Regions from separate parts of the Paenibacillus sp. FSL H8-0122 genome, predicted to be linked through region 4. Evidence: riboswitches for the same ligand, from Rfam matches in the RefSeq annotation. Region 4 holds a riboswitch; each other region holds the start of a gene.

Region 1 (4,800 bases), 110 kb from region 4:
CTACAAAGGCCAGTGTGGCATTCCACACAATCAGCGTAACATCCAGAACATCATTCAAGCTGACGACACCGGCAATTAAAGCGAGTAACGCTCCGCCGCAGGCAGACCATCCAATGGACAACTTTTTAGGCTGCCAAATGACAAAAATCAAAGTGACTATAAATATCAGACTTGCCAGAGCTACCAATGGTATTCCCCCAGTTTATGTCTAAATACCACGCATCCGAACACTCCCTTCAAAGAGTTAAGTTTAATCTCAGGCATCATTATATAATTATACACTTATATATTCAATAGAAAACTGTCATTCGCAGCAAACAGCATTAGACGGTTTATTCAAATGCAGTAAAAGGTCACTCGCATTCGGGGTAAGATTTAGGATGGCCTTAACATGGGGTTTATCAACTATATTTAAAGAATAATAGACCCACTGCCCCCTTTTCTGTTCCTTTACCAATCCGCTGCTTTTTAATTTACGTAGATGCTGACTAACGGCTGGCTGAGAAATGTCAAAGAGATCCACGAATTCACATACACACCACTCTCGCTCTTTTAAAAGAATTAGAATTGTGAGACGTGTTTTATCTCCAAGGAGCTTTAAATCTTCTGCAAGATCATTTAATGTATCCAATTTTGAATCTCCTCTCTTCGTATATAAGACAATACTTATATTCTAATACCTTTATCATCAATTATCAACTAAGCAAAATTTATATTTGCACTTTGCAACTAAATGCAGTATAACTAGTTCAAGAGGTGAAAACAATGGAAACTCCAAGAGAACTACTCCAAATTATGAGTCGGCGTTTAGGATTACTCAATAAGGATTGCTGTAGCGTAGGAGGATGTAATCTTTCCGCTACCCAAAGTCATCTGTTATATGAGATCGATCGGAGTCACAATCCTTCCATGCAACAAGTCGCCGAAACACTTGGCACAGATATTACAACCTTCAGCAGACAAGTTCAATCTCTGGTGAAAATGAATTTGGTTAAAAAGACATCTGATCCCACAGATCGAAGAATTTATAACCTGTCACTCACTCCTGAAGGTAAAATGGTAGCTACAACTATTGATCAACAAATGAATGAATACCTGAACGAGGCCTTCTCACACATGAGTGAGTTTGAAGTAGAAACATTACTACGGTCCATTAAGCTTTTCAACGAATCTATGGGAAAACTCAGCAATTGCTGCGCACCCGTAAAAGGGTGACCTTCTCTTTTACTTGTATATTGCAAATTATTTCAGCTAAGGAGTGTATAATCATGAGCAAGCTTACTAATGATCAAATCCGCCAAAATGTACGGGGCCGCTATCAAAAGATTGCTGTAAGAAACGTTGAGACTTCCCCATCCAGCCGAACTTCTGCTGACAGCAGTTGCTGTGACTCCCCATCTGATTTCAGTGCCATATCTGCTAAGTTGGGATATTCCAGTGAGGACCTCGCTTCAGCTCCCGAAGGCGCAAATTTAGGTCTTGGTTGCGGTAATCCGCAGGCTATTGCTGAACTGCAGGCGGGTGAATATGTTTTGGACCTTGGGAGTGGCGGCGGATTTGATTGTTTCCTGGCTTCCCGGCAGGTAGGTAATGAAGGCCATGTTATAGGTGTGGATATGACACCTGAGATGATCAGTCGAGCAAGAGATAATGCCCTTAAAGGTAAGTTCAGTAACACTGAATTCAGATTGGGCGAAATAGAGTATCTTCCTGTCGCTGATCATTCGATCAACGTCATTATCTCCAACTGTGTAATTAATCTCTCCCCAGACAAACAGCAAGTATTCCGTGAGGCTTATCGTGTTCTTCAGCCTGCCGGTCGTCTTGCCATATCAGATATCGTAACTACAGCTGAGCTTCCTCCTGAGATCAAAAATGACCTGGATGAATTATATTCGGGTTGTATCTCAGGCGCCTCTTCCATTGCCGATTTGGAGATCATACTTCAGGAATGCGGCTTTACTGATATCAGCATTGAACCAAAGGACGAATCTAAAACATTCATTAAAGATTGGGTTCCAGGTGCGAACGTTGACCAATACATCGTCTCTGCTGTAATTAAAGCGAGAAAGTAATCTTAAGGGGGTGTTGATATGATCAGTACATTAACTGTCCGTCAGGCCACACCTGAGGATATTGAAAGCATTCTTCGTATCTACAATCAGGGGATCGAGGACCGGATCGCTACACTTGAAACAGAGATGAAAGACTCCTCATATATGGAATCATGGTTCAACGATCACCAAGGCCGTTTTAGCGTTTGGGTTGCTGAACGCGAAGGTGCAGTCGTGGGCTGGGCCTCACTGAACCCATATTCTCACCGTTGCGCGTATAACGGCGTCGCTGACCTTTCTGTATATATTGATCGAAGCTTTCGTGGGCAAGGTGTAGGCAGCTCCCTCCTAGAGTCCATACACAAGGCGGCAAAAGAAAATAGCTTTTATAAAATTGTTCTCTTTACCTTTCCGTTTAATGAGAATGGTCAAGGCTTGTACCGGAAGATGGGCTACCGGCAGGTTGGTGTATTTGAGAAGCAAGGATTGATGGACGGAGCGTTTATTGATGTGATGATTATGGAGAAGCTACTATAAAAATGAAGATCAAAAGGAGAAGTTCCATCCGCAAACGGAGGAACTTCTCCTTTTGATCTATTCCTACAATCTTACTTTCATGGAGGCTCCGCATATCGGGCCTGTAAACAGGAGGATCTTAAACATTATATCTGATCTTAATATCATGATTAAAGAAGCATTAAGATTCATTTAGCCCCATTTAGGTTGCATTAAAAAGTTAATAAATACGCGATAACTTCAGAAAATCGGGGATGAATGCTAGATTACAAGGGATTTTCTTCATTTTTATATCCTATAGAGTCTTATTTAGTCTCCTAGAGAACTTTCAGCATTTTACAAACAGTGATGCTCAGCGTAAGATTCCTTTTAACAAATGCTGAATTCCCGTCAGGCGGGAAGCGGGGGAACCAAATGGCTGTGACCAGCCGAAATGGGGTGAATCCAAAGAAGATTGAACTCTTCACTGGTAGGACGACTCTCACCGTCCGAATCCGTCAGCTAACCTCGTAAGCACTGGAGAGAGCCTGCATTAACCATGCTTTTTTGCTGCGATCCCGCAAAACCTTTCCATTACACTTATCCATCGTACAGAAAACCAAATATTCCGTTTGGCTTGAGCATGCTGCTGTATGTGAGAATGAAACTGAACTGACAGCCTATGTAGCCACAGCTGAGCAGACCCATAATCTGCAGCGTTATATGAAATCTATAGACAACCTAGGAGGCATTATTCATGATTAACGCCAGACTGTCACGAATCGAGTTGTTCGCATTTAGCTGCCGCCCTTCCTTCCTGCATATTTCAGAGCCTTACGGATGCTGGTATGGGGTGTTGAAGTTAACCTTCGGAGGACAGATCAGCTATGGGAATTGCATTCTTTGTGCGGGTGACAATGCGGTGGATTTAATCAAATGGGGCTCTTTTCTGAAAGAGATATGTCATTGTACTGCAGAAGAAGCCACAGAATACGTCCGGATGCACGGACAAGAATGGGCTCCCAATCAACTTAACATGATCAAGACTGCACTCGATAGTATGTTCATTCAAAATGACCAAATCCGAATGAAGGTAGGAGCCGGATCGGAGCGGTATCGCCATCAAAGGACAGAGCAAAGAATCCATTCAATTAATACGGTGAAGAGTCATCTGAATCCAACCATTTTATTTGCAGAATCGGTATCCTATTATTCACTGCTATAGACATGATCAATTTAAATTATCAAAACTCCAGTTGATCAAAAATCTTAACGAAGATTTTCGCAATGTTCTTGGCATCATCGATACCTCTATGGTGAGTACCTTCAAGCGGCAATTCAAGCATAGTCAAGGCTCTCTCCATGCCTACGCCCCGCTCCCTGCCAATCATCCTCCCGTGCTGATGCTTGAGACTGATATGGTTATCCGTCCATTCACTTGCGATTTGATGTAGTGAACAGTCCTTCTGCAACTGGTTTTTATCATAAAACCCCCAGGAGCAGAGGACATGAGGTTCATTGCCTATCCACTCTTGGAATTGACTTATTGCCTGCGGAAAATACATTGCAGCATCCACATCCGCCTGAGAGATGGAGGTAAGCCGCTTACAAAAATCAGAAAGCTGCGGGCTTAATGCAGGCTTGACAAAAATTTGGAACTCGCTCACAGTCTTGAGCCTTTCATTGAGTTTTACGGCTCCGATCTCGATAATTTCGTTTTGTCTTTTGCGGTCATTTTCCCAACAAGTGGCTTCCAGATCAAAAATGATATAGTTCATACCTGCTCCTTTTCTCTATAACCATTCAGTTTGTCATACAACATTTGCGGCATGGCCCGGAGTGTTCGGTCATTCTGCTCTTCAGGAGTAACGTGCGGTTCACTGAGCAGCCAATGTCTGGTCATATTGGAACAGGCATAAGCATGGTAGTTCAAGGAAAATTGCAGATCTTTCATTACAGGAGCTTGCGCGCCTTGTGACAGTGAAGCCAGAAACAAATTTGCCGGGTATGTCTGGGAATGCTCCAATAGGGAATTTTGTCCACTGTCCATCAGGACTTTTTTATAAAATGCTCTTTTCTCATTAAGCTTTTGAAAGAAAAGAGAGGTGACTTTGCTCCATGATTCGTTTGCGTTTTCCGCCATCACTTTATTCAAATCCGAGGAGTAAATCCAATTGACCAATTCATATTTATCATGGAAGTGATAGTAGAATGTCTGGCGGGGAACGCGGCAGTGATTTGCCAGCATGGT
Region 2 (4,800 bases), 3.5 Mb from region 4:
TTGGTAATCCGGATGCCGGGCATTTTGAGATGTATAATCCAAGTTCAATTATGCAAAAAGCAGGTCACGGCTCATTAGTTCAAACCCAAACAGGGGAATGGTATATTGCTCATCTCATGTCACGCCCTGTGGAAGGAACGCTAATGAATCCATTAGGCCGTGAAACCTCTATTCAAAAAATGCATTGGACAGAGGATGGCTGGCTGGAAATGAAGGATGGATCGAATGTAGCGAAAATGGCAGTTGAGGGGATGACAGGTGTTGAATTAGAGGCCGATGGAATCTCTCATGACGTATTTGATGATTTTAATCAGGAGCAATATGATCTTCATTTTCTGACTCCGTACCGGGACCAGCAAGCGGCATGGGTGAATACGGTTGAACGTCCGGGTTACTTACGCATTCATGGAGAGAATTCTTTTTTCTCGCAGATCCATCCGGCGATTATGGCCACGCGTGCAACCTCCCTTCATTATGAAGTGCAAACTAAGGTGGAGTTCCACCCCGATCATTACTCGGAAACGGCCGGTATGGGGCTATACTATGATTCTAATAATTGGCTGTATGTTCACTTGACCCACTCCGAATCAGAGGGCACCGTTCTGTATGTACTACAGGCCAAGCTGGGAGAGCGCATCGAGCTGGTCCACAATTACATTCCAGTCCCTGAAGACACAGCGGAGCTCAAGCTTATCTATAATGCAGGCATCGCGAGTATCCTTTACCGCTTCGGGGATAACGGGGATTGGCGAGCTTTTGTAGAAAATATCGATGTTCTCTATTTGTCGGATGAAGGCGTGAACGGGGAGCCGGGGGAGATTGGCGGGTTTACAGGCTTGTTCAATTTCATTGGTTCCGTGGATGCTCACCAGCATGACTCCTTCGCTGATTTTGACTATTATGGCGTGAAGAATTACTAATCGTGCGAAAAAGACTCTTCTGAGTAAGAAAAGCCCATTCTTTTAAGGATGGGTTATTCATTTTATAATGAATTGAAAGAGCACACGATATTAATGACTTGACTAATAAATATTAAATTTTATAAGGAGGATTTTCCACTGGATCACCCCAAAATGTCGATCTACAGGATTTGACATTTAAACAGGTGCTGGATTATACGGAATCCTTTAAATCATGTGACGATCATTCCCTGGAGTCTTGCTTACCCGGACCCTGAACTGGTGAAAACGCCGGAGATGGTGTACCTTAGTAGTATTAGTCTTTAGGAGTGGTGAATGGTTGTGAAGAAAAGTAGACAAACCCCCGTGCTGGTCGCGGTTTCTATCCCGCTCATTATTGTCAGCAGCCTGATCCCCTCGGATCAGTCGACTTGGCTGGGGGCGTTACAGACCCTTCTGCTGGGAGCCGGACTGCTCGGCTGCTGTATGGCTTTTTGGCGGTTTGCCAAGGGCGGCAAGGGTGGCAAGGGCAAGAGCTGAGTTCTATGTAGTGAACGGCCGGCGGAGACAGGATCAGTGCATGGGATGGTTAGCTATGTAAGGTGAGCCAGGCACTGTATGGGTGCTGATGCTGAGAGTCAAGGATTAAGTCGCGGCGGATGCTGCGGCTTTATTTGATAGAATTTATATGTTTTGGGGTCCCCGCAAAAGTACCTGAGTCATCACCTACGCTAAAGCCCCACTTTGTGGGGGGGGTGCGGACTCAGCGGCCCTTATTTTGTGAAAAAGACTGATTATCTTCCCGGAGCGGACTGAGAGGACGCTAAAGGGCTGTATGGAGCGCAAAATGAGACGGAATTGGTTAATTAAGCGCCTCTCAGTCCGCATGGCCTTCGGAATGGTCCCATTTGCTGAAATAGCGGATCTGTAGTCCGCATGGCCCGCTAACCATCTCCTTTTGTCGCATCCGTACCCTAATTCCGCCACATCCAACCAATTCCGCCACATCCATCCTCGTTCGTCCTGCAACCTGCGTTATTCCCAGTCTCACCCCGCTGAAGGGCGGTGGACCGCAGGCAAGGCTGAATGTGCGGCTGCCATCTGTTCGCGTATTCCTCTAAGCTGGGCCTTTAGCTCGGGGATGCTGCGCTCCAGAATCTGGCTGATGTCGGGCAGGGGGAGCTGGATGCCATACCACAAGGCACTGGCAACGTGATCGTCCCAGTTAAGCAGCGGAGAAGCGCAGCGGCTGCGGTCCCGGGCGAGCACGGCACATTGGCGGATGCACTCTCTGTAGGCAGCCGCAGCAGCGCCGTCCCCTGAGAGGCTGCCCTTCAGCCATAGTGGATGGAGTGCTACGAAGGTGGCGATTGCAGCTTGTTCGGCGCGGGCGCCTTGCTCCAGCAGCAGGCAGCTAAGCGCATAGACGGGACCGCTATATTGCTGGGTGTAGGGGTTGTATCCGGCAGCGGCTGTTAGTTTGGGCGATAAGGGGTCAGGCATGTGGTCACGTTCCTTCCTGAATCTATACTGTGCAGTTCATTCCAGCGCGCAAAAAACCGCAGGCAGAGGAGGACCTCTGCCTGCGGTTGTGGGTAACAGGCTTAAGACGCCTGGCACAAAAGCGTGGCGGATCAGGGCTCTCTCTTTACGCTTACGAGGTTAGCTGTCGGATTCGGACGGTGAGAGTCGCCCTACCTGCCGGAGACCTGCGCGTGGCATTCTCCTTCGGATTCACCCCAAGTCGGCCTGACGGCCGGATGGTTCCCCCGTTTTCCACATGACGGAAATTCAGCGTGCATGCATATGCTCATTTTCATGAATGCGTTCATTTGCTTTCAACACGAATCATACTCTCTTCAGAGGGGGGTTGTAAAAATGGAAAAGAGTGCTATTCGCCTTGTTTTCAGCAAATGGCTGACTGGTTATGCAAATGGAAGCGAAAACTCATATATGTAGCAGATTATCTGCCATTTATCTCGCTCAATCGCCGTTTTTTATTTTTGGCAGACGGCGGCGGAGAAGAAGGGTTCCCCATGTATCAGCTCACCACCAAAGCGGCCCATTCTGATTCTTCCAGACAATAATCCGCTTCACCTCACGAACGGTTCCTGTTGTAATCTCATAGTCGCTGCGTTCAGTGGCATGAAGGTCCAGGAAATGCAGCATCCCTCCATAAGTCCCCACGGCCAGCATGGTCTCATCCGGATTGACAGCTAATCCGGAAATGGTGCTTCCGGCATAATAACGCCACAGCTCCCGCCCCTCTACATCAACGAGCCTCAAGTAGCCATAGGCATCGCCAATGACAACACCGTCCTTCAGCGCTGCCGCCGCATACACCCGGGCTTCCCCGTTAACGACCGGATATTCCTGATCTGGCAGGAGCTTGCCTGCTTCTAGATCTTCAAGGGACACGGCAAGAGTAACGCCATTGTAGAAGTGGCAGGCATTGTACCATACACTATGCTGGTCCTTCGTAAATATAGTATAGTGCGGGTAACTGGATTCCGGATTGAATAAGTGAACCTGTCCTGAAGCTGTGTCATATAAAAGATGATCACTGCCCTGGCTGCCATAGGCAACCCATCTTCCATCCGGAGAGACAGCACCATGCGGCATGTCGATCTCAATATGCTCCATCTCATCTGCTTTATATTCTTCGAGGTCAGGATGCAGCAGCTTCACCTCCCATGGCTTCTCCTGCGATTGCTGGACCAGGATAATCCCCTGACTTGTAACAAGCAATAACGCTTGACCGTCGTTAAAAGGAATAACTTGCTCCAAGGGTAACTCCTGATCCAGGCGGTCTATGTTCAAAACGGTAAAGTCCGGGTCCAGCGCTTGAATCGTTCCATTCAGCTCCCGCCACGAAAGCTCGGCCACTACTTCTCCCTGTAATGCGCTGTTCATGGATTGCAGAATAGTAATCCCTTGCGTGCCCGCGAGTGCATAGAACTGATTGTCAGGAGATGCCCCAACCAGGCTTAATTCGTCGAATACGGAAATAACATCCTTATGTACAGCCACAACTGCATTCTTCTCCCAAGGTGAGCCGGTGCTGAACACTACAGCATCATCACTTATGAAATGGATACCGCGAATCGCCTGCATCTCATGTTGAAAGTGCCCGGCCAGCGGCCACGTTGCCGCCGGCAATTGCTCCCGCAGCTCAGCAATCTCACCGTGCTCATTAGCTCCTCGAATCATCTTATAGATTTTGGCGGCGAGGGCCCCGCGTGTATCCTCTGCGGGTTCATTTCCCGCTGTGTCCCAGCCTTCTGTCAGGCCCTTATGTACGAATTGATTGACGTCGCGCACATAACGCTGTCCTTCTTCACGCCATTTGGCGGCATGCTCATCCTGTAGCCATTTCAAAGGATCAAGCCTCCTTTTCCAGATATATATAAATATACAGTTATTTCATCGATGAATCGCAAAAAAAAGGCGCTGCTCCTGTTGAGAGGACAGCACCTTTGCGTATATTACAGAACAGCAGCATCCATAAGCTCCTGAAGCTCAGGGAGATTGAAGCCCTTGACCGCCCGGTCCCCGGATACGGTGACTGGAATGCCCATGAAGCCCAGCTTCTCCACTTCCTCCTGGTAGACGGAGCTGGTCATCACATCCCGGACCTCGAAGGGAATGCCCTTGCTCTCCAGCAGCTGCTTCACCTGATTGCATTCGCCGCAGCCGGAGGTCGAATAGACAATTACGTTCGCGCTCATTGTTCCACTGCTTCCTTTATCGCTTTTTGGGTAATCTTCCAGTGTGAGGTGTTCCAGCGGACCTCGCTGTCCTCCAGCAGGAAAATCTGCGGGGATTCATGCTTGATCCCGAAATCCTCAGCAATCTGATTGGAGACAGGACGGTCTTCGATCACATGAACCACGGCTGCAGG
Region 3 (4,800 bases), 4.1 Mb from region 4:
CGCTGAATTATCGCTTTGGTTCTTGTTGGGGACGAGATATTCTCGATACCGCTCATGAAGTAATGCCTCCCTGATCAATTTGGGCGAGGGCCTGCGCGAACTCTTCGCGGGTAATGCCGAACATCGCCAGACGTTTGTACAGCTGTTTGCCATTGCAATAACCGATACCGAGCAGATTGCCAAGCTGCATTCTGCGCTCAGCCGCCCGGGGATGCACCATCAGCCCTGCGGCCATAAGCTCATCCAGCCCGATGATGGGCGGCGCCCCCTCGAAGGAGGTATGTACATGCTCCAGCGCATGGCGGATAGCCTCAGGCGAAGCATTCTCTATTCCGATATCTCCTTTGCGCGTTGCATCCTTCTCAGGGATGAAGGCATGCTTGCAGCCCGGCACCTTGGCCGCGACGATTTTGCGGATTCGCTCTCCGGCATGATCCGGGTCGGTAAGAATGATTACACCCCGGCGCTCCATGGCCAGCTTGATCTTGGCAATGACCCTGCTATCCACTGCCGAACCCCCGGTTTCAATCGTATCGGCCTCAACCGCCCGCTTAACGGCAACGGTATCACTTTTCCCTTCAACCACAATTAGCTCTTTAATCATAAATATTTTTACTCCTTACTCCAGAACGCAAAAAGAAGAGGATTCGCTCCCCTTCTTTTTGGCTAAAGAATGTATAAGTGATGAGCGGCAGCTCTCTGAAATTTCGTAAGTGCTTCCCTCACTATATCGTATTAACCGCTAATTTGCAAAAGACTTTACGTTTAGTTCAGCTCCGGCTTCACAGGTCCGATCACATAGAGTGTGCGCGACTTGCGGCCGAAATTACGGGCATGACTCAGTGAATCGTAATAGACATCCACCTTGTTGCCTTTGATGGCACCGCCGGTATCCTCTGCTCGGCGAAACCCTAATCCTTCAATGTACACCCACCAGCCGATTGGTATAACCCTAGGATCTACAGCAATAGTGCGGCCTTCCGTTACGCGTGTGCCGGAGGCAGTACGTGTTCCAATACCCGGTTCCTGCGACGAATACGCGGTCATGGATACGTTTTTGATCATTCTTTTGTACTCGAAATCCACACCAGCCTTACTGGTAACATTACTGGCCTTTGCGCTCGCTTTAGATGACTTGGAGGTTGTTACAGGTTTGGAAACTTTGGCAGTAACTACGACGGGCTTAGGAAGCGGCTTGGTTCCAATGGCAATGACTTTGTCCTTGGTAACCGTCTGTACTTCCTTGCCGATCATGCGCATGGATGCCAGCTCGCCATCTTGATAGATCTTCTCGATGTGCTGGACCATTACGCCAGGCTTACCTGCCTGTGCCACTCTTACGGTTCCCTTGGTCAATGAGGGGTCTGCTGTCTTAATGACCCGGAAAGGCAAATTAGTTGTCCGTTGAACCACATGCTTGTTAATCCGGACAATTTTGATTTCCATGTCTGCAGATACTGCGGTTTCTAGCGAAGGGTAAATCTTGTCTAAGCCTTCCAGGCTGTAGCCCAGCTTGTCGATGGCCTGACCAATGGTATCCTCGGTCGTAAATAACGTCTCGGTCTTTCCGTCTACGGTAAGAGCGAACTTCTGCGCAGTGTTAATCACGATACGGTCGCCGTCTTTTATTTCATCACTAAGGCCAATAGATAATTCATCATGCGCCTGCAGCGAAATCTGTTCCTTAGCCAGCACATCACTGAACAGCGTTTCCCGCGTCTCCAGTGTCTGTACCTGTCCGTCTATTACTAGGGTAATTTCTTTTTTGCTCTGACCGTGTACGTACAGCAGTATTAACAGTGCGATAACAATCGATGCCACACCGGCAAGTAAAACTACGCGGGGATTCACTTGCTTCAACCGTAATGCGAAAGACCTGCTGGATGATTGCGAATCATGGGATACCTCTGGTTGGAATACGCCCACTCTTTCCATCCTCCTTACATAGCCCCGTCGTCCAAGTTAGTTCAAGGTGACTGTATCACTTCTGACGAAACTAGGTTTGAGTTTGCAACAGGATACGCCCGCACTTGCTTCAGCGTTTCCTGCTCATGGATCGCCTGCTCGGCATAGTTACTCCGGAGATCTGTTATATAACAGTATGCCGGGAGCATTCTCATTATTCAAAACAAAAGAAGCCTAAAAAGAGCTCATAGAGGACTCTTTCGTGGCTTCCCGGTGTCGAATACGTCGGAATGCTTATGCACGAGGTTTCCTCTCTTACTTGCGCTTACGGGGTTAGCTGTCGGGTTCGGACATAAGAGAGACGCCCTATCTCAGGTCACCCGCTCACGGCGGTTGCCCTCAAATTCACCCCAAAGACCACGTAAAGAAATCAAATAATGCCTGCGGCAATTCTGTGCCAGTACTCTTGTACGTTCATGCGGCAGCGCATTATTGGTTCCCCCGTTCTCCATACGGAGACTCAGCGAGACGATCCATGAAATTAGTGACTGTCACAGTTACAACAGCTCACTGCACTGAAAAGATGATATCCTGTTTTGATACATGTTGTAAAGGACGATTCAACCACGTTTACGTAAAAAAATGATTAAAATATTGTAATAATCGGCCGTTTTTCCGTCATAAAAGTTTAATATATCCGCTATACTTCATTTTTCACCGCTTTTACTCCTGTTTTCAGAGTATCCCAAATCGTTCCAGTGCGTTCGCATACGTAATTTCCGCCAATTCCTGTAATTCAATCCCTTTTATTGCCGCGGCCGCCTCCGCTACCAGCCTCACATGAGCGGTCTCATTTCGCTTGCCCCGGAAGGGGTGCGGAGTCAGATATGGGGAGTCGGTTTCGATCAGCAGCCGGTCCAGCGGAGTCTGGGCAAGCACCTCTTTGGGCACCCGGGCATTCTTGAACGTAATCGGTCCTCCAAAAGAAAGATGGAAGCCCAAATCAAGACACATCTTGGCACTTTCCCAGCTCCCGGAGAAGGAGTGCATTACCCCGCCAACCTCGCCCGCCTTCTCCTCGCGGAGTATACGGATCACATCTTCATGAGCATCACGGTTATGAATGCTGATTGGCATCTTCAGCTCACGGGCCAGCCCGATCTGCTTGCGGAATACTTCATGCTGCACATCCTTAGGAGAGGTATCCCAGTAGTAATCCAGCCCAATCTCGCCGATGGCAACCACCTTGGGATGAGCGCATAAGGAGGCGATCCATTCCATGTCTCCGTCCTTCATCGTGATGGCATCCTGGGGATGCCAGCCAACGGCTGCATAAATATAATCATATTTCTCGGCAAGCTGCATGGTGGTCGGTATCGTATCCCGGTTAAAGCCGATGTTGATCATCTTGCTGACGCCGGCTTCCAGCGCCCTGGAAATGACCTCTTCGCGGTCTTCGTCGAATTGTGGAGCATCCAGATGGGTATGGGTGTCGAATAACTGCATTACATTACATCCTTTCGGCCTGTTGTTGTATCTATAATTCCAAGCATGATCTGATTATTTGGCAAAAATCTCTGCGATGGACGGCGGCAGCTGTGGAAGGGCTTTCTGCAGTCTGTCCTGCGGAAAATACAGATGGTATCTGCCGCGGTGAATACCACTGATAGAACGAACAATATCCGAGACCTCCGAGATTTCCCTCAGCCGGTCATGCTTGTCCAGAAGCAGGATCTGCTTGCTGTCAAAGCCGTCTCCCGGACGGAACACATCATAGGGAAGATCGGTGGGATAATCAATTTCCAGATCATAATCGGGCCGGAGTCCCGCACCGGCGAAGCTGCGGCGGATTTCGTCAATCGTGTCAGAATCCAAATGCTCCATCTCCACATATTTATACAGTTTACGATGGATAAACCGGCTGCACAAGTCGCTCAGGATGTCATCCTCCTCCAGCGTCCACTGCATGAAGGCAGTCTGCATCAAGGCTTCATCCAGCAGCAGGTACTGCCCTACCGTTACCTCTCCGCTGAACAGATCACTTAAGGGCTCGATCATGAAGCGGAAGGTATGCTGCTGCTGCACCAGCTCCTTGGCCCGGCGGAGAATCTGCCTGAGAATAATCTCAGAGCTGCGGGTTACCGGGTGGAAATAGACCTGCCAGTACATCTGGTACCGTGACATCAGGTAATCCTCAATCGCATGCATCCCTGATTCCTTCACAACCACCCGGCCGTCATAAGGGCGCAGCATCCGCAGAATCCGGTCGATGTCGATGGTTCCATAATTCACCCCTGTATAATATGCATCCCGGAGCAGATAATCCATCCGGTCCGCATCCAGCGGTCCCGACACCAAATTGACAACAATTTCATGCTCATAGGTTTTGGAGATGACCGAGGCTACTTTACCGGGGAAATCTTCGGCCACATCACGCAGAATAGCCGTAATCTCTGTATCCTCCAGAATGATACGGCAGGTCCAGTCTTCATGATCCATTTCGAAAGCTTCTTCTATAGAATGGGAAAATGGGCCATGCCCCAAATCATGCAGCAGTGCCGCACACAGGGTAAGCAGTCTCTCCTCCGGCATCCAGTCCTTATAGCCGCTCCGTTCAAACTGGGAAATAATCCTCCGCGTAATCTCATATACCCCCAGAGAATGGGAGAACCGGCTGTGTTCCGCCCCGTGAAAGGTCAAATAGGAGGTGCCCAGCTGCCGGATGCGCCGCAGACGCTGAAATTCCATCGTGTTGATCAATCTCCAGATAATAGTGTCCTGTACGTGGATGTAGTTGTGGACCGGGTCCTTAAATACCTTCTCTTCTGACAGCGGTTGCTTCATGAAATCATCTCCTTTTCTTGTTTTATATAATATATTGTCGCTCTTTGTCGA
Region 4 (4,800 bases):
TAATCAGTGCTAATCCTGCTCTGCGGGACATTACCGGATATAGCAGCGAAGAACTGGGGAATTATAAGGCGATACTATACAGCGAACGGGATGAAGCGGCCGTACGGGATGCCATAACGCGCGCTTCACGGGGGCAGTCCTCCAAGCTGGAGCTGAAGGTCCGGAGCAAAGGCGGGGAGCAGCTGATCTGTAGTGTCACTGTCTTTCCTTTGCTGCATCATACGGAGCAGTGGGTCTATATTGTGGCCGAGGATGTGACTGCCCTGATGAAGTATCAGTATGAGCTGCTGGAGGCCAGGGATGCCGCGGAGAGTGCTGTGACGATGAAAAGCGAGTTCCTCGCCACCATGAGCCATGAGATCCGCACGCCGCTGAACGGCATTATCGGTGTCAACCAGCTGCTGTCCGAGGAGATCAGCAATCCTGAGCATCTGGAGCTCCTGCGGCTTCAGAGTACAAGCAGCCACGCTCTGCTGCATGTGATGAGCGATATTCTCGATATCTCCCGGCTGGAGGCGGATGGCCTCTCACTGAACAAGGATACTTTCGGGCTGAAGGCGCTGCTCCAGGGCTGTATGGACCTGTTCATGGTGAGCACACAAGACAAGCCGTTATCTCTTGAGCTTCTGATCGAGGAGGGACTTCCCGACAAGTTCACCGGGGATGCTGCGCGTATCCGCCAGATTCTCATCAACCTGATCGGCAATGCGGTGAAATTCACGCCATCCGGCACGGTAACGGTTAAAGTGGAGTCCTATGGCGTCAGGGAGACCGCTCAGGCGCTGCAATTCATGGTACGCGACACCGGCATTGGCATCTCACCGGATAAGCTGCAGCTGCTCTTCCAGTCCTTCTCGCAGGTGGACGGGTCGCATACCCGCAAGTACCCCGGCACGGGTCTGGGCCTGGCGATCTGCAAGAAGCTGGTGGACCTGATGCAAGGAGAAATCTGGGCAGAACCGGCAGAAGGGGGCGGCACACAATTCTTCTTCAGAATTAAGCTGCAGTCGCAGGAGCATTCCCCGGAGGTATTTTTCGGCAAGGATACAGGGGAAGGGGAGTCAGCAGACGAGAATGAAGCCGTATAAGACAGCGATTGCCAACAAGAGAGTTAACATTATATAATTTGAAAGTAACTATTCTTTTATCACGATAGTCCTGAGGACGGAAAGGAACTCTCTTTGAGCAAAACAAAAAAGAACAATGTCACGGCTCCCCAGATGAGCAAGCAGGAGAAGCGCAGGGCAGAGCAGGAGCAGCAGAAGCAGAAAACGAGAATTCTGATCGTGAGTACGGTGGCCATCGTCATTATTATTTTTGTAGGCTTATTCATGCTTGCTTCCAAGGATTCTTCGCCTGCAGGCTCAGACAGCAAGCCTGTTGCCTTCAATTACAGTGAAATGATGCGGCTGGGCAAGGAGGATGCTCCGGTCAAAATTGTGGAATTCGGCGATTTCAAATGTCCGGCATGCGCCCAGTTCACCGGTGTCATCAAGCCGCAGATCGTTCAGGGCTATGTAGATCAGAATAAAGCAGCCTTCTATTTCGTGAATCTGGCCTTCATCGGCAAGGATTCGAGAACGGCCTCCCTGGCAGCCCTATCGGTGTATCATCAGAACCAGGAAGCATTCTGGAAGTACTTCGATGCGATCTATGCCAATCAGGGGAATGAAGAGGAGGAATGGGCTACGCCTGACTTCCTGGTGAGTCTCGCCAAGCAGCTGGAGCTGCCGGTGGATTATGACCTGCTGCGCAAGGACATTGACGAGCGTACTTATGTAAATGAGCTGGAGCGGGATATTCAGGTGGGCACGGATGCGGGTGTAACGAATACGCCATCCTTGTTCGTGAACGGAATCAAGGTGAATGAGCCTTTCAATATGGAGGCGATTGACGCCCAGATTCAGGCAGCAACAGCAGCAGCGGGAGCAGGGGCCGCCCAATGACCGCCTTCTCTGCCTTCTGCCGGCGTAACTGTCTCTACTTGGCCTGGTTCGTCTGTGTGGTGGCTGTAGCGGGAAGCCTGTATCTCAGTGAGGTCCTGCATTACGAACCGTGCAGGCTGTGCTGGTTCCAGCGGATCTTCATGTACCCGCAGCTGTTCCTGCTGGGAATTGCCACCTACCGGGCGGACAAGCGGATCATTCCTTATGTGCTTCCGCTCAGCCTAATCGGCGGCTGCATCTCGATTTATCATTATGCGGAGCAGAAAATTCCGGCGCTCAGCAAGGTGCTTCCCTGTACCATCGGCGTACCATGCAATAAGGATTATCTGAATTGGTTCGGTTTTGTAACAGTCCCTTTGCTTGCACTTATAGCCTTTGCCTTAATCTCCATTCTGCTCTGGACAGGACGCAAAGAAGAGCCTGCTGAGTAAGAAGCTGACGGGCAGAAGGAAGAGAAGAGAATACCCTTAATTTTAGCAAAAAATAATATGCAAAAACCCTGTAAATTCACGTGTTAAAGGGATAATGAAAGAGAATGAAAGATCAAGACATACCGGATGATGGATTTGGTTGTTTTGAGTGCTTTTCATTCTTTTTTCATTTGTTTCCACGCTTTACGGAAGACGTGTTGTAGCTTAATATTAGTCCTTGTGAGAAGTTGAATATGCGCTGAATTTTCCGGAAGGAAAAACGGGGGAACCACACTTTGGCCAAGGCCAAAAGGGGTGAATCGGAGCGGGCCGCAAGGGCCTGTAACCGTAGGGCTACCACAGTCCGAATCCGCCAGCTAACCTCGTAAGCCACAAGTGGGATAATGACCATGCACATTAGGCATGCGGATCATTTCCGTATGCTTATTTTGGTGCCTGCATTTATGAAATCCACTTATGAAAACAGCGCAGGGAAAGCCCATTTCAACTTAACCAAGAGAGGAACTGTTACTACAATGGTAAGCAAGGTAAAACGACTATTGATCGGGCGTCCGATGAAGTCGAACGAACTCGATCATGAAAAGTTATCCAAGGTGAAAGCACTGGCTGTCCTGTCTTCTGATGCGCTCTCGTCTGTAGCCTACGGAACAGAACAAATTCTGATTGTACTGGTGGCCGCCGGGTTCACCGCTATCTGGTACTCTTTGCCAATTGCATTAGCCGTATTGGGCTTGCTGGCCATTCTGATTCTATCCTACCGGCAGACGATATTTGCTTATCCGCAGGGCGGTGGTGCTTATATTGTAGCCAAAACCAACCTCGGGGTTCATACCGGCTTACTGGCCGGCGGCTCTCTTCTGGTGGATTACATTCTGACGGTGGCGGTAAGCGCCTCGGCGGGGACGGATGCGATCACTTCAGCTTTTCCAAATCTCCATAATCATACTGTCCTCATAGCGGTATCTGTTATCGTGCTCTTAACGATTGTTAACCTGCGGGGAGTGACCGAATCGGCCTCCTTCATCGCTATCCCGGTCTATCTGTTCGTTGTTTCCATCTTCGTGCTCATCATCTCGGGGGTCTTCAAATATATGACCGGCGGTGCCCATGCCCATGTTCCTGAGATTGGCTCGGCGGTATCGAACGTGAGTATGTTCCTGCTGCTGAAGGCCTTCAGCTCCGGCTGTTCGGCTCTGACCGGGGTTGAGGCAGTCTCTAATGCCATTCCTAACTTCAAAGCGCCGGCGGAGAAAAATGCAGCCAAAACGCTGATGCTCATGGGCCTCATTCTCGGGGTAATGTTCACAGGTATTACGCTGCTCGCTTACTGGTACGGTATCATGCCTGATGAGAAGGCAACCGTGGTCTCACAGATTACAGAGTCTACCTTCGGCCGCGGCGGACTGTACTTCTTCATTCAGGGGATTACGGCGGTTATCCTGTTCCTGGCAGCCAATACGGCGTACTCGGCCTTCCCGCTGCTGGCGTTCATGTTCGCCAAAGACAAATATCTGCCCCATGCCTTCATGGTGCGCGGCGACCGGCTGGGCTTCTCCAACGGCATTATTTTCCTCGGTGTCATGTCGGCTGTGCTGGTAGCGGCGTTTCACGGGAATACGGAAGGACTCATTCCATTATATGCAGTAGGGGTATTCATTCCGTTCACGCTGTCGCAGCTTGGCATGATGGTCCAATGGTACAGAACGAAGCCGAAAGGCTGGCAGAGCAAGTTCGCCGTCAATACGGTGGGGATGCTCACTACATTAACGATCACCCTGATTTTCATAATCACTAAATTCTCCAGCGTGTGGATGGCCTTCATCTTCCTGCCGGTTGTTATCATCGTGTTCCACCGGATTCACCGCCATTATATGAATATTGCCGATCAGCTGCGGATCTGTCCGGCTACCGATAAGCCTTGTATCAAAGGAAGCACCGTAGTCGTTCCGGTCGCCGGTGTGACTCGCGCTGTACTGCATTCGATCAGCTATGCGAAGTCATTGACGGATAATGTGGTCGCTGTATATGTAGGCTTCGATGAAGAAGAGATTCACAAGATGGAGCAGAAGTGGGAGGAGTGGAACCCCGGCGTACGCCTGATTGTCCTGCGCTCCCGCTACCGCAGCATTATCCGCCCGCTGGTGAAGTTCATCGATACAGTAGAGTGGAAGACCTCTTCAACGGATCATATTACCGTCCTGATTCCGCAATTCGTGACCAAGCACTGGTGGCAGGCGGTGCTGCATAATCAGACCAGCTTGTTCATCCGCTCCTATCTGATGAATCAGAAGGACATTGTCATCGCCACGGTTCCTTTCCATCTGCATAAATAATATAGAAGATTATAGGAAGACGGCTGTTTCTGCTTGATGCGGAGACGGCCGTTTGGTCGTTATTATAAGTTATTGGTTGACATAGAGAAT

Evidence for each region. Region 4 has a riboswitch for cyclic di-AMP ahead of NSS64_RS11300 (APC family permease). Riboswitches for the same ligand answer to the same signal wherever they lie in the genome.
Region 1: it holds a riboswitch for cyclic di-AMP, as region 4 does, so the genes downstream of both, NSS64_RS11810 (hypothetical protein) here and NSS64_RS11300 (APC family permease) in region 4, are expected to answer to the same signal.
Region 2: it holds a riboswitch for cyclic di-AMP, as region 4 does, so the genes downstream of both, NSS64_RS25940 (hypothetical protein) here and NSS64_RS11300 (APC family permease) in region 4, are expected to answer to the same signal.
Region 3: it holds a riboswitch for cyclic di-AMP, as region 4 does, so the genes downstream of both, NSS64_RS28505 (3D domain-containing protein) here and NSS64_RS11300 (APC family permease) in region 4, are expected to answer to the same signal.

The regions. Positions count from the first base shown of each region.
Region 1 covers NZ_JBBOTB010000001.1:2,672,414-2,677,213, forward strand. Annotated here, with positions in the region: gene NSS64_RS11785 (arsenic transporter) at 1-193, opposite strand, end outside; gene NSS64_RS11790 (ArsR/SmtB family transcription factor) at 305-631, opposite strand; gene NSS64_RS11795 (MarR family winged helix-turn-helix transcriptional regulator) at 766-1,215, shown strand; gene NSS64_RS11800 (arsenite methyltransferase) at 1,269-2,075, shown strand; gene NSS64_RS11805 (arsinothricin resistance N-acetyltransferase ArsN1 family A) at 2,097-2,591, shown strand; cyclic di-AMP (ydaO/yuaA leader) riboswitch at 2,938-3,101, shown strand; gene NSS64_RS11810 (hypothetical protein) at 3,307-3,774, shown strand; gene NSS64_RS11815 (3'-5' exonuclease) at 3,794-4,327, opposite strand; gene NSS64_RS11820 (TetR/AcrR family transcriptional regulator C-terminal domain-containing protein) at 4,324-4,800, opposite strand, start outside.
Region 2 covers NZ_JBBOTB010000001.1:6,071,681-6,076,480, reverse strand. Annotated here, with positions in the region: gene NSS64_RS25950 (family 43 glycosylhydrolase) at 1-920, shown strand, start outside; gene NSS64_RS25945 (hypothetical protein) at 1,242-1,439, shown strand; gene NSS64_RS25940 (hypothetical protein) at 1,947-2,402, opposite strand; cyclic di-AMP (ydaO/yuaA leader) riboswitch at 2,537-2,706, opposite strand; gene NSS64_RS25935 (WD40 repeat domain-containing protein) at 2,946-4,277, opposite strand; gene NSS64_RS25930 (glutaredoxin family protein) at 4,385-4,627, opposite strand; gene ytxJ (bacillithiol system redox-active protein YtxJ) at 4,624-4,800, opposite strand, start outside.
Region 3 covers NZ_JBBOTB010000001.1:6,660,484-6,665,283, forward strand. Annotated here, with positions in the region: gene rsmA (16S rRNA (adenine(1518)-N(6)/adenine(1519)-N(6))-dimethyltransferase RsmA) at 1-56, opposite strand, end outside; gene rnmV (ribonuclease M5) at 53-604, opposite strand; gene NSS64_RS28505 (3D domain-containing protein) at 766-1,926, opposite strand; cyclic di-AMP (ydaO/yuaA leader) riboswitch at 2,213-2,441, opposite strand; gene NSS64_RS28510 (TatD family hydrolase) at 2,641-3,411, opposite strand; gene NSS64_RS28515 (HD domain-containing protein) at 3,466-4,749, opposite strand.
Region 4 covers NZ_JBBOTB010000001.1:2,560,893-2,565,692, forward strand. Annotated here, with positions in the region: gene NSS64_RS11285 (sensor histidine kinase) at 1-1,088, shown strand, start outside; gene NSS64_RS11290 (DsbA family protein) at 1,182-1,946, shown strand; gene NSS64_RS11295 (disulfide oxidoreductase) at 1,943-2,377, shown strand; cyclic di-AMP (ydaO/yuaA leader) riboswitch at 2,604-2,764, shown strand; gene NSS64_RS11300 (APC family permease) at 2,893-4,710, shown strand.